Linked DNA regions of Rhodopseudomonas sp. BAL398. The main gene of each other region encodes a partner of the protein of the gene in region 2 in a complex. Links are inferred from orthologs where the notes say so. Each region holds a gene or a part of one and is shown on either strand. Other genes may lie near its edges.

Region 1 (6,013 bases), 500 kb from region 2 along the record:
CCGCCGTCAGTACCGAACCTAATGAAGCCGTCCGGTCGTGCCGGGCGGCTTTTCGCTGGCGCTCGGTCGGGCGATCTGGATTGGCCATCCGCTTGATCGACTGGATCCGCAGCCCCCGTCTGCCACGCCAATCGCGTGCCATTAAAAAAGCCGCCCGGTTTTGCCGGGCGGCTTTTCTGATTCAGACGCTGAACCTGTTGTCAGTCGTTGCCGAGGACGCGCGACCACCAGCCGGCCTTGCGGGGCTGGGCCTCGGTGGCGGCTTCCGGGGCGGCAGGCGCGGCTTCCGGAGCGACAGGCTCGGCAGCCGGTGCAGGCTCAGCAACCGGCTGTGGCTCTGCTGCGACCTGCTGCGGTTCGGCCGAGGCGAAGTTCACCTTTTCGCGGACGGTGGAGCGCCGACGCGCCTTTTCCTTTTCCGCGTCGCGGGCGCCGTCATCCTGAGCCGGCTTGGGTTCTTCCCGGACCGGCTGCGCTGGTGCGACGGCGAGCGGCTGCTCGCTGACGACATCCTGCTTGGGTTCGCTGGCGGTCACCGGCTCGCTTGCCGAGTCGCTCGCGATCTCGCGCGGCATTTCGGTTGGCCGCGGAGCCTCGTCCTGCGGCGTATCGAAGGGCTGCGGTTCCGGCGCCATGCCGTCCATATCGGCCACCGCATAGGTGGATTCCGGAGCGGTGGTCGGTCCGAGTTCGTCACCGATCGAGCCGGAGAGGCCGTCTTCCGGGCCGCCACGACGGCGCCGTCCGCCACGGCGACCGCGGCGACGCGGCCGGCGCTCGCCATCGGCCGTCTGGTCGGCGGAGCGAGGTTCACCGTCCTGATCGTCCGGACCTTCGGATCCATCATCCGCGCCATCGTCGCCCTCGGCGACGGCGTCGCCCTCCGGCGCGTCGGCTGCCCGCGGCGCGTCATCGCCATCGTCGCGCGCCGAACTGCCCTCACGGGGCTCGCCGGTGCGGCTGCGTCGGCGACGACGCCGCTTGCGTTTGCGCCCGTCGGCGTCGGTTTCGCTGTCGCCCGAGGCCTCGCTCGAGGCCTGATCGGATGACGCGTCGTCGCTCAGGCCGACGGTCTCGTCGGTTTCGATTTCGGCCTCGAATTCGAACTGCTCGTCGTCGTCATAGGGTTCGTCGAGCGCCGGCGGGAATGCCGCGACCTGCGCCGCCAGCACCGCCTTGGCGGCCTCCAGCGTGTGGATCTGCTCGCCGCGATCGATCACGAAGGACTGCTGCGCGGTGACGGTCGCGTCGGCGATCACCGCCAGCGAGACCTTGAAGCTGTTTTCGAGGTCGCGCAGATGGCCGCGCTTGTGGTTGAGCACATAGAGCGCAACGTCGGTGCGGGTGCGCACGATCAGGTTGTGGGTCGCGCCCTTCATCAGGATCTCTTCAAGTCCGCGCAGCAATTGCAGCGCCACCGAGGAGACCGAACGGACGTGACCGGAGCCGCCGCATTGCGGGCAGGGCTCGGTCGAGCTCTCCAACACGCTGGCGCGGATCCGCTGTCGCGACATTTCCAACAGGCCGAAATGCGAGATCCGCCCGACCTGGATGCGGGCGCGATCCTGCCGCAGGCAATCGCTCATCTTGCGTTCGACCGAGCGGTTGTTGCGCTTCTCATCCATGTCGATGAAATCGATCACGATCAGGCCGGCGAGGTCACGCAGCCGCAGCTGTCGCGCCACTTCTTCCGCGGCCTCCAGATTGGTCTTGAGCGCGGTATCCTCGATGTGGTGCTCGCGGGTGGAGCGCCCCGAATTGACATCGATCGAGACCAGTGCCTCGGTCTGGTTGATGACGATGTAGCCGCCGGAGCGCAGTTGCACGGTCGGCGAGAACATCGCGTCGAGCTGGCTCTCGACCCCCATCCGCGAGAACAGCGGCTGGCCGTCGCGATACAGCTTCACCGCCCGGACGTTGGACGGCATCAGCATATGCATGAAGTCGCGCGCTTCCTGGTAACCGGCTTCGCCGGCGACCTGGATCTCGTCGATTTCCTTGTTGTAGAGGTCGCGCAGCGAGCGCTTGATCAGCGAGCCTTCCTCGTAAACGAGGGTCGGGGCCTGCGACTTCAGCGTCATGTCGCGGACGGTTTCCCACATCCGGATCAGATATTCGAAGTCGCGCTTGATTTCCGGCTTGGTGCGCGAGGCGCCCGCGGTGCGCAGGATGATGCCCATGCCCTCCGGCACGTCGAGGTCCGACACCACATCCTTGAGGCGCGAGCGATCCTGCGCCGAGGTGATCTTGCGGCTGATGCCGCCGCCGCGCGCGGTGTTGGGCATCAAGACGGCATAACGGCCAGCCAGCGACAGATAGGTGGTCAGCGCCGCGCCCTTGTTGCCGCGCTCTTCCTTGACCACCTGCACCAGCATCACCTGGCGACGCTTGATGACTTCCTGAATCTTGTACTGCCGACGCGGCCGGAAGGCACGCTCCGGCACTTCCTCGAGCACGTCGTCGCCGCCGACCGACTCGACCATGTCTTCCTCGGCATCGGCTTCATCATCTTCGTCTTCGTCGTCTTCGTCCTCATCATCGGCGTCGTGGGCGTCGGCATGATGGTCGCCGTCGTGATGATCCGCCTCGTGGTGATCGTCGTCGCCATGCGCGTCGTCGTCATGAGCTTCGCTGTCGCGTGCTTCAATGTCGCGTGCGTCGCTGTCGTCGGCTTCGGTCGCGCTGACCGGCGCGGTCTCGGCGCCGCCGGCCGGCTGCTGACCGGCGTCGAATTCGTTCGGCACGATCGGTGCGACGGCGGTGGCCAGGATTGGTGTTGCGTCGGCTGGCGTCTCGGCCGGCGATTCGGCGGCAGGCGCCGCGTCGGCGCTGGTTTCGTCACCCGATGAGGCGTCGGCAGCGGTCGGCTGCGCGGGCGTTGCATCGTGGCGCGGCTCGGCATCATGAGCGCCGACCGTCCCTGGCTCGGCCTGTTCGTGCTCGGCATGCTGATGACCAAGCAAAGCCTGCTCGGCATGATCCTCATGCGGCTGTTCGGCCTGCGACGGATCCAGGCTGGCGCCTTCGACGATGTCGCTCTGCACCCGCTCGCCACTGCCGCGGCGGCGCTGACTGCGGTGCCGCGGACGGCGGCGATTGGAGCGGTTTTCGGTCTCTTCTTCGGCTTCGCGGTGGGCGCGTTCGTCGGCCTCGATCAGCGCCAGACGGTCGGCGACCGGGATCTGGTAATAATCCGGATGAATTTCGCTGAAAGCGAGAAAGCCGTGGCGATTGCCGCCATATTCGATGAACGCGGCCTGCAGCGACGGCTCGACCCGGGTGACCTTGGCGAGATAGATATTGCCACGCAGTTGTTTGCGCTGGGCGGTCTCGAAATCAAACTCTTCGACGCGATTGCCACGGACCACAACCACCCGGGTCTCTTCCGGGTGGGTGGCGTCGATCAACATTTTGTTGGGCATTTTTGAACTCTTGGCGGCGGAATGCGCGCATGACGACACGCGCAAATCGCGCGGTCGGAGGATGCGAGCGTCCACCTGATTCGGGGGTGAGGGGAAGGCCGAAACGCAACCCGGGGCGCCGCGCCGACACTGAACCCGGGCCATTGCGACGAGCGAAGCTTTCGCTTCGCATCGGCGCGGCCGTTGCTTGGGTCTTGGTCGGCATCACACTGTGGCGCATCAAGCGTCGGCCCGTCTGAACAGATTGGCGGCAAATCGTCCGCCGTGTCTTCTTGCTGAAGGACCGGCGCCGCGCCGAAGCGCTCGCCAGCTGTGGAAATCTCCGACCAAGAGGCCGAAAATGATCGGTCATGAAGTGTCTGAACCGCCCCTGGAGCAAAAATGACCTGGGACCAGACGCCGCTCGGGCTGCACCGCCGCTCCTGCTCAGCCGCGCGCTGCGCTGGCTGGGGAGCGGACGGAAAAACGCTAAATCCCGTTAGCATTGTGGGAGGGATTCGGCGCTGCACCGGGAGGCTGAACGCGACACAACCGGGAGTTTAGACCGTCAGCCCTCGATTCATACGTGGAATGGATCGCGCTTGCAAGGGAAGCGTAGCCCGCTGGCAACACCCGGTCTCAATCGCCTTCCGACCTTTAAGCTTCGGTTAACCGTACGGTTCTATTGCGGTAAAACAGCAGTCGGAGGGACGGGATTCGTTGTCGGGCCGCACAAATCATTTTGTTTTGTTGGGCGCAATTTTTGCGTGCGCCGCAGCATTGCTGTGTGGTTCCGCGATCGGGGCCACCGCGGCCGATCCCGATTCGACCGGCTCGGTGAGCGCCGGTAATTTTCCTCTGGCCTCCGACGTGCGCCTGGCCGGCGACGACAAGCAAACCCGTTTCATTGTCGACCTCGATCAGAAATTCCCGGTGCGCGCCTTCACGCTTGCCGATCCCTACCGCGTGGTGCTGGATCTGCCGCAGATCAACTTCCGGTTGCCGGCCGGCGCTGGCGCCACTGGTCGCGGGCTGGTCAAGGCCTTCCGTTATGGCCTGGTGATGCCCGGCGGGTCGCGGATCGTGCTGGATCTCACCGGGCCGGCGAAGATCGCCAAATCCTATGTTCTGGACGCGGCCAACGGCCAGCCGCCGCGCTTGGTGGTCGAGCTTGAATCGGTCGATAGCGAGACCTTCACGCAATCGCTGGCTGCGGAGAGCCGCCCCAAATTGCGCCCGGCTGTCGGCGTCGTCGAAGCCTCGGTGGTGCTGCCAGTGCCGCCAACCGACGCCGCCGAGGCTGATCCGCGGCCGGTGGTGGTGATCGACCCCGGCCATGGCGGGATCGACAATGGCACACAGGCCGCCGGCAACGGCATCGTCGAGAAGAATCTGGTGCTGGATTTCGCGTTGGCGCTGCGCGAGCGAATCCGCGCCGCCGGCAAATACCGGGTGGTGATGACCCGGACCGACGACACTTTCATTCCGCTCGCCGAGCGGGTGAATATCGCCCGGGCGAACGCGGCATCGCTGTTCGTGTCGATCCATGCCGATTCATTGCCGCGCAGCGAGGGCGACGCGCAGGGCGCCACGATCTATACATTGTCGGACAGGGCGTCGGATGCCGAGGCCGAGCGGCTGGCGGAGGCGGAGAACAAGGCCGACGCCATCGGCGGGGTCAATCTGACCGAGGAGCCGACTGACGTCGCCGATATCCTGATCGACCTCGCCCAGCGCGAGACCCGGACCTTTTCCAATCGCTTTGCCCGGCAGTTGATGGGCGAGATGAAAACCGCCACAAGGCTGCACAAACACCCGCTGAAATCCGCCGGCTTCAAGGTGCTGAAAGCACCCGACGTGCCCTCGGTGCTGCTCGAATTGGGCTACGTCTCCAACAAGGGCGATCTGAAGCACCTGATTTCGGACAGCTGGCGGGCCAAGACGGTGGCGTCGGTGGCCAAGGCGATCGATTCCTTTCTGGCCAAGCGCGTGGTGGCGGCCGGCGGGCGGAACTGAAAAACCCTCGATAGCGCGGCGGCGGAGCCCTAGTTTGGCCACAGCGGGCGTTCTATAAACCCGCAAACGCTCCGCGTGCGGTTTGCATAATCGGTTAAAACTGCGTTGGCTGCGACTGGACGAATCGCCGCGCGTCGCAGATCTGGGGCGCCGATGGGCTCCTGGGCGCCAGACCCGGCACTTGAACTGAAACGGATATTTTCGAATGCGCTTGCTGCTGCGGTTTATGGGGTTTCTGTTTGCCGCCGGGACCATCGTGTTTCTGGTCGGCGTGGCCGCCGCCGCCGGGCTGATCTGGCATTACTCCAAGGACTTGCCGGACTATTCGCAGCTGCAGGATTATGAGCCGCCGGTGATGACGCGGGTCCACGCCGCGGACGGCGCGCTGCTCGGCGAATATTCCAAGGAACGCCGACTCTATCTGCCGATCCAGGCGGTGCCGAAGCTGGTGATCAACGCTTTCCTGGCCGCCGAGGACAAGAATTTCTACGAGCACGGTGGCATCGACTATGTCGGCATGGCGCGGGCCGCGCTGCTTTATGCGCAGAACTACGGCTCTGGCCGTCGGCCGCAGGGCGCGTCCACCATCACCCAGC
Region 2 (7,334 bases):
TGGCCGTGGTCACGATAGCCGGTGATGACCTGATCGCCGTCCTTCAACGCCATCTGCATGCCGACGACGATGGCTTCCTGACCGATATACAGATGGCAGAACCCGCCGATCGCGCCCATGCCGTAGAGCTGGCCGGCCTTTTCCTCGAACCGGCGGATCAGCAGCATGTCGCGGAACGCGCGCAGCTCCTGATCCTTGGTGAAGTCAGGGACCGGCGGATGCGCGCCGTTTCCCTTGTCGGGTGCATTCTCTTTCGCGGCGGTCTTCTTCGATGCGGCCATGGCTAGTCCGATGAGAGGATGGGTCAGCCTGTCTACCGCAACTCAAATCGCCATGAAAGGACTGCGTGGTGTCACACAGAAATCGCTATGCCGCAGTGCAATGCGACGCGCAATTTTCGCAATTGTTTCCGTCGGATTTTGGAATTTGCGGGATCAGCGCGGCAGCACGCGCACCAAGTCGGCGGGGCTGACATAATCGAGCTGATAGCGCGCCCGCTCGTCGAGCATGTCGGGATCGATGCGGCTCGAGCGCAGCAGCGAAACCCGCTGCTCGCCGAGGGCGCGCTCCTGCTTCAACCGCGCCAATTCGGAGGTCAGCGAGACGATCTCCTGATCGAGCTCCTGGCGCGCGGTCAGCCCGTATTTTCCGGTGTAAGCGTTGACGCTGAAATAGCCGACCATAGCCGCGGCAATCGCATAGAGGGCGATTCCGGTGAGAATGGATTTGAGTCGGCTGCGGGAGACCATGCCGGATCATGCGGCAGCGCGGTTAAGAGAAACTTAAACGGTGGCTCGACAGCGGACCTGTCAAGCCCCCGTGACGATCAGGCCTTGATGCGCGCGACCCAGACGGCGAAGGCGTCGATATATTGCTGCAACACCGGCCGCAGCGACTCCTTGGTCAGCTCGCCGGCCTCGTCGAAGGCGTCGCCGATCCCGTTGAGATAGGTTTCCGGCTGCTGCATGATCGGCCCGCAGATGCCCGGCAGGATCTGCTGCAGGTGCTTGGCGGCACTGACGCCGCCGAGCGGTCCGGGCGAGTTGCTGATGATGCCTGTCGGCTTGCCGAGGAACGAGCTCTTGCCATAGGGCCTGGAGCCGACGTCGATGGCGTTTTTCAGCACGCCCGGGATCGAGCGGTTGTATTCGGGCGCCACAAAGAGCACCGCATCGGATGCCTGCACCAATTCGCGAAACTTCAGCCAGTCGGCCGGCGGATTGGCTTCCAAATCCTGGTTGAACATCGAGATGTCATGCAGCGTCACGACATTCAACTTCAGCGAGGGCGGCGCCAGCTTGGCCAGGGCTTGGGCGATTCGCAGCGAGAATGCCTGCTTGCGCAGGCTGCCGACGATGACGGCGACGTTGAGCGGGGTGGTCATAGCGATAATTCCTGACAAAGATGAGGCCGAAAGGCTGGGCGGCGGGACGTTACCCCATGGCGGGATAGATGCAAATGCATCAATTGCCTCGCCCGCGCCGCAGTGACGGGATCTTGATCGATTCCGCAGTGTTTGGCTGTGACGTCTCCAACGCCCTGCGGGCGTCGCGCCCGAGTCGCGGCCAGTTCACCGATGCGGGCGATCAGGGGCGCGTCATCTTTCTCGTCAACCGGATCAGCCGGACCACCCTGCCATCGATGACCAGCAGCGCGCTGGCAATAATCAGCCCGCCTGCAATTTCGCGTCCCCGCAGCGTCTCGCCGAGCACGAAATGTCCGAGCAGGATCGCCGTGATGGGAATCAGCAGCGTCACCAACATGACGTTACTCGCGCCGGAGCGGACCAGGATTTGGAAGAAGACCAGATAGGCGAGCGCGGTCGAGAGCAACGCGAAAGCCAGCAGCGCAATCCAGCTCGCCGCCCCCGGCATCGACAGGCCATGCGGCCACTCGATCGATCCGGCGAGAACCAGCATCACCAGGCTGGAGCACGACAACTGACAAGTTGCCGATGTGAGCGGCGAAATCCCCGCCAGCTTGCGGCGTCCCCACAGGCCGGCAAAACCGTAACTAAGTGCGGCGCCAAGGCAGAGCAGAATGCCGAGCGTCGGCCTGTACGATGCATCAATCCCCTGGCCGCGCAGGACAACAACTCCGAACACCCCGAGCAATGCGCCGGCAACGCGACGGGCGCTGAGCGCCTCCTCCCTGAACGCCGCCATGACCAATATGGTGAACAAAGGCGTGGTGGCGTTGAGCACCGAGGCCAGTCCGCTCGGGATCAGCGTCTGGCCGATCACCAGCAGTGTGAACGGTATCACATTGTTCAGCACAGCCATCACCAGGAACGGCCACCAGTCGCGCAGCCGTGGGGGAAAGCCCGCGCCGTAAATCCACATGACCGGAATCAGCACGGCCGCCGCCAGGGCGACCCGCACCAGCACGATCGTCAGCGGCGGCGTGTCTCTCACGGCAACGCCGGTAAAGAAGAACGAGCCACCCCACAATACCGACAATAGCACCAGCAGCAGCCAGTCGCGGGGATCGATTGCCGTCTTGGTGGTCGCCATGCGCTACTCCGATCGCGTGGCAAAGTGGCTCGTTCGGCGTAACCGGACCACCCGATTTCCGGATCGCCTCGCCACCATCGATGGTCGAGCTTGCCGGGGCGACCGCGGGACGGCATTCTGACCGCATTCGGTTCAACGGGAATGTCGATATGAGCCTGGAATTTCTGATCACGTCGCTGATTGTCGTCGCCGCGCCCGGGACCGGCGTGTTGTACACCCTGGCCGCAGGGCTTTCGCGCGGGGGCCGGGCCAGCGCGGTGGCGGCCTTCGGCTGCACCCTCGGCATCGTGCCGCATATGCTGGCGGCGATCCTGGGATTGGCGGCGCTGCTGCACACCAGCGCGCTGGCGTTCCAGACCTTCAAATATCTCGGCGTCGCATATCTGCTCTACATGGCGTGGAATACGCTACGCGAGCGCGGCGCGCTCAAGGTCGACAATGAGGTGAGCGCGCGCTCGGACGTCCAGCTCGCCGTCACCGGCATCCTGGTCAACATCCTCAATCCGAAACTGTCGATCTTCTTCCTGGCGTTCCTGCCGCAATTCGTCAGCGCCGATGAAACCCATCCATTGGGACGGATGTTCGCGCTCAGCTTCGTTTTCATGCTGATGACATTCGTGGTGTTCGTCGGCTACGGGCTGTTCGCCGCCGCGGTCCGCGAGCATGTCATCTCGCGGCCGCGGGTGCTGGCCTGGATGCGCCGCAGCTTTGCCGCGGCGTTCGTCGCGCTCGGCGCCAAGCTGGCACTCGCCGAGCGCTAACGCTCAGCCCTTGCTCGGATCGATCAAGAACTTCTCGCCGGTCGCGCGCTTGTTGTAGATCGCGATATTGTCGAGCGACAAGACCTCCTGCAACGAAACGACGCGCGTGTAGTGGCTGGCGAAGGTGGTCTTGATTTCGGCGGCGACGCGCGCGCGCAGCTTGGCGGCTTCATCCGCACCGATCTTCTGCAGGAAGTTGAACAGCAGCCAGCCGCCGACGCCCCAGGCCATGCCGAAGGCGCGGTTGAGCTCGATCGGCCCGGGATCGAGGCTGCCATAGATATAGACCTGCTTGTGTACGCTGGACCCGTAGCGGCTGTAGATCTTGGCCGATTTGTTGGCGGCGATCTCCATGCCGGTCAGGATCTGGCCGGCCAGCCTGCCGCCGCCGATCGCGTCGAACGCGATAGTGGCGCCGGTCTGCTCCAGCGCCGCGGTGAGGTCGTCGGTGAAGTTCGGCGCGGTCGAGTTGACGACGTATTTGGCGCCGATCTTGCGCAGGATCTCGGCCTGCGCGTCGCTGCGCACGATGTTGACCAGATCGATGCCGTCCTTGAGGCAGATCTTGTTGAGCATCTGGCCGAGATTCGACGCCGCCGCAGTATGCACCAGCGCCTTGTGATCCTCGCGCCGCATCGTCTCGACCATGCCGAGCGCGGTCAGCGGATTGACGAAGCAGGATGCGCCTTCGGCCGGGGTGGTGCCGACCGGCAGCAGCAGGCAGTCGGCGGCATTCATCAGCCGATATTGCGCATACATCGCGCCGCCGATCATCGCCACGGTCTTGCCGAGCAGCTGTTGTGCGGCGACCGACGACCCGGCCTTGATCACGGTGCCGGCGCCCTCATTGCCGACCGGCATCGGCTCGTCGAGCCGGCCGGCCATCGCCTTCATCGCAGCGTCCGGGACCTTTGCGCTGATCACCGGCGCGCCAGCGGTGCCGGACGCCTTCGCGGTGCTCATGTCGGCGGCCCCGAACAGCAGGCCGAGATCGGACGGATTGAGCGGCGTGGCCTCGACTCGCACCAGCACCTCGTCGGCGCCGGGCTCGGGAATTGGCACGGGCGTCAGCGACACTTCGAGTTCGCCGCTCGCCTTGATCAGCGAGCGCAGTTGAAGTCCAGTGTTGCTGTCGGTGCCCACGCGCAATCTCCCTATCGTTGTTCGCGGCCGCACCTTGGTGCAACCGCGCGCAGGGTTCAAGCGGGCGCGATCAATTGATCGTGCGTCAGCGAAACGCCTTCAAGGCCCCTCGCCCGGCGAAGATCGCCTGGCTGCCGAGTTCCTGCTCGATCCGCAGCAACTGGTTGTATTTCGCGGTGCGGTCGGAACGCGCCAGTGAGCCGGTCTTGATCTGCCCGCAATTGCTGGCGACTGCGAGGTCGGCGATGGTGGAATCCTCGGTCTCGCCGGAGCGATGCGACATCACCGCGGTATAGCCGGCCTTGTAGGCCATTTCGATGGCGCTCAGCGTTTCGGTCAGGGTGCCGATCTGGTTGACCTTGATCAGGATCGAATTGGCACGGCCGTTCTTGATGCCGTCGGCCAGCCGCTCGACATTGGTGACGAACAGGTCGTCGCCGACCAGCTGGCACTTGTTGCCAATCAGATCGGTGACCTGCTTCCAGCCGTCGAAATCGTCCTCGGCCATGCCGTCCTCGATCGAGACGATCGGATAGCGCGCCGCCAGCTCGCCGAGATATTTCGCCTGCTCCTCGATCGAGCGGGTCTTGTTCTCGCCCTCATACACATAGGCGCCGTTCTTGAAGAATTCGCTGGATGCCGGATCGAGCGCCAGCGCGATATCCTCGCCGGGCCGATAGCCGGCCTTCTCGATCGCCTTCATCACATAGCTGAGCGCCTCGTCGGCCGATTTCAGGTTCGGCGCGAAACCGCCCTCGTCGCCCACATTGGTGTTGTGGCCTTCGTCGTGCAGCGATTTCTTTAAAGTGTGGAACACTTCGACGCCCATCCGCAGCGCTTCCGAGAAGCTCGGCGCGCCGATCGGCATGATCATGAATTCCTGGAAATCGATCGGATTGTCGGCATGCGCGCCGCCATTGATGATGTTCATCATCGGCACCGGCAACGTGCGGGCCGAGGTGCCGCCGACATAGCGGTACAGCGGCATGTCGAAGGATTCCGCCGCCGCCTTGGCGACCGCCAGCGACACGCCCAGAATCGCGTTGGCGCCGAGCCGGCTCTTGTTCGGGGTGCCGTCGAGTTCGATCATCACCTGGTCGATCTGGACCTGCTGCTCGGCATCCATGCCGCCCAGCGCATCGAACAATTCGCCATTGACGGCCTCGACCGCCTTCAGCACGCCCTTGCCGAAATAGCGGCCCTTGTCGCCGTCGCGCAATTCGACGGCTTCATGCACGCCGGTGGAGGCGCCGGACGGCACCGCGGCGCGGCCCATCGATCCGTCCTCCAGCACCACATCGACCTCGACGGTCGGATTGCCGCGGCTGTCAAGGATTTCGCGGCCGATGATGTCGACGATGGCGGTCATGGGAGCCTCATGGGGAGTTGGGGAAGACGGTTGGCGCTGCTTCTACAGCAAGGCTTCCGGCGGGAAAAGGCCGAGACCGGACCGCGTGACGCGGCCATGACTATTGGCTAAGACGGCAGCAACGGAGACCACGATGTCGAAAACGCCCAGCAAAACCCCGAAACCCGCCAATCTTCAGCTCGGCCGCGCGGTCGAATGGCCCGCCACGCCGGAGGCCGCCCGGCTCGACCGGGTCCCCAACCCGCAGGCCGACACCAATTATCTGGTGCGCTTCACCGCGCCGGAATTCACCTCGCTGTGCCCGGTCACCGGCCAGCCCGACTTCGCCCATCTGATGATCGATTACGTGCCCGGCGCCTGGCTGTTGGAGTCGAAATCGCTGAAGCTCTATATCGCCAGCTTCCGCAACCACGGCGCCTTCCACGAGGACTGCACGGTGGCGATCGGCAAGCGGATCGCCGCGGAGATCAAGCCGAAATGGCTGCGGATCGGCGGCTACTGGTATCCGCGCGGCGGCATTCCGATCGACGTGTTCTGGCAGACCGGCAAATTGCCCAAGGGCATGTGGATTCCCGAACAGGGCGTGGCGCCCTATCGCGGGCGGGGCTAGGCCGCATCCACCGGCCGGGTCGACCGCAGGAAGCGGGCGCAGAACGGGCCCAGCATCGCGATCACGGCGGCCGCCAGCAGCAGCGTCGGCAGCTTGCCCAGATTGGATATTCCCACGCCGTAGGCGATCGGGCCCACGGTCTGGCCCATGAAGAAAAAGAACGAATGCAGCGACATCGCGGTGGCGCGGGCTTCCTGCGACAATTCGCTGGAGAACACCTGCAGTGACCCGTGCAACATGTAGAAGCCCCACCCCATCAGCAGGAAGCTCAGGCACTGGACCTGCCATGGCGGGCCGAAAGCGACGAACGCCACTTGCGCGGCCATCAGCGTGCCGCCTGCAATCATCATCCCGTTGACGCCGATCCGCGGCAGCATCCTGGTGATCGACGCGGTGTAGAACAATCCGCCAAAGGCAAAACACGCCAGCACCAGGCCGGCGATCGACAGGCTGCTGACGCCGAGGTCGAACAGAAACGAGGCAACGTAGGGAAACAGGCCGAGCACGCAGCAGCCCTCGACGAACACCGCCGAGAACACGATCAGCGCATTCGGATTGGCGAAGATGGTGCGATAGCCGTGGCGGAGCACGCCAAGATTGACCTTGCCCGCGGGCTTCGCCAGCGCGGCGCCCTTGAAGCCGACCGACACCGCGACCGAGGCCACGATCGCCAGCCCGCCCATCACCGCCAGCACACCGCGCCAGCCGAGAAAATCGCCGATGATCCCGGACGCCGTGGCGCCGAGCAGCGTTCCGGTCATCGCCCCCGCCATCACCCGGCTGATCGCGACCTGCCGGCGGTCCGGGCCGACCAGATCGCTGGTCAGGCTCAGCGTCACCGGAAACACCCCGCCCGCGCCGATCCCGCCGAGCACCCGGGTCGCCAGCAGCAGCGTATAGGACGACGTCATCGCGCCGAGAATGTTGGCGATCCCGAG

The links. Proteins that work in one complex are often made in the same cells at the same time.
Region 1: the proteins of eno (region 2) and RBJ75_RS03720 are in contact, whole or in part, in a solved structure (PDB 2FYM), measured with the Escherichia coli proteins. The link is inferred for Rhodopseudomonas sp. BAL398 from one-to-one orthologs.

Annotation. Positions count from the first base shown.
Region 1 is NZ_CP133111.1:789,289-795,301, forward strand. Bases 1-3,820 are described here. They hold RBJ75_RS03720 (ribonuclease E/G), read right to left. Parts: upstream 3,423-3,820; coding sequence 201-3,422; downstream 1-200. In the rest of the region: RBJ75_RS03725 (N-acetylmuramoyl-L-alanine amidase), read left to right, coding at 4,122-5,417; RBJ75_RS03730 (penicillin-binding protein 1A), read left to right, coding at 5,623-6,013. UniProt on the Escherichia coli protein: Endoribonuclease that plays a central role in RNA processing and decay. Required for the maturation of 5S and 16S rRNAs and the majority of tRNAs. Also involved in the degradation of most mRNAs.
Region 2 is NZ_CP133111.1:1,288,505-1,295,838, forward strand. The notes cover bases 3,645-6,591. They hold eno (phosphopyruvate hydratase), read right to left. Parts: upstream 5,787-6,591; coding sequence 4,503-5,786; downstream 3,645-4,502. Other genes in these bases: RBJ75_RS06150 (zinc-binding dehydrogenase), read right to left, coding at 3,645-4,417; queF (preQ(1) synthase), read left to right, coding at 5,920-6,396; RBJ75_RS06165 (MFS transporter), read right to left, coding at 6,393-6,591. Outside these bases: pdhA (pyruvate dehydrogenase (acetyl-transferring) E1 component subunit alpha), read right to left, coding at 1-281; RBJ75_RS06130 (FtsB family cell division protein), read right to left, coding at 435-749; RBJ75_RS06135 (NADPH-dependent FMN reductase), read right to left, coding at 827-1,384; RBJ75_RS06140 (DMT family transporter), read right to left, coding at 1,587-2,513; RBJ75_RS06145 (LysE family translocator), read left to right, coding at 2,663-3,274; more of RBJ75_RS06150, read right to left, coding at 3,278-3,644; more of RBJ75_RS06165, read right to left, coding at 6,592-7,334. UniProt on the Escherichia coli protein: Catalyzes the reversible conversion of 2-phosphoglycerate (2-PG) into phosphoenolpyruvate (PEP). It is essential for the degradation of carbohydrates via glycolysis.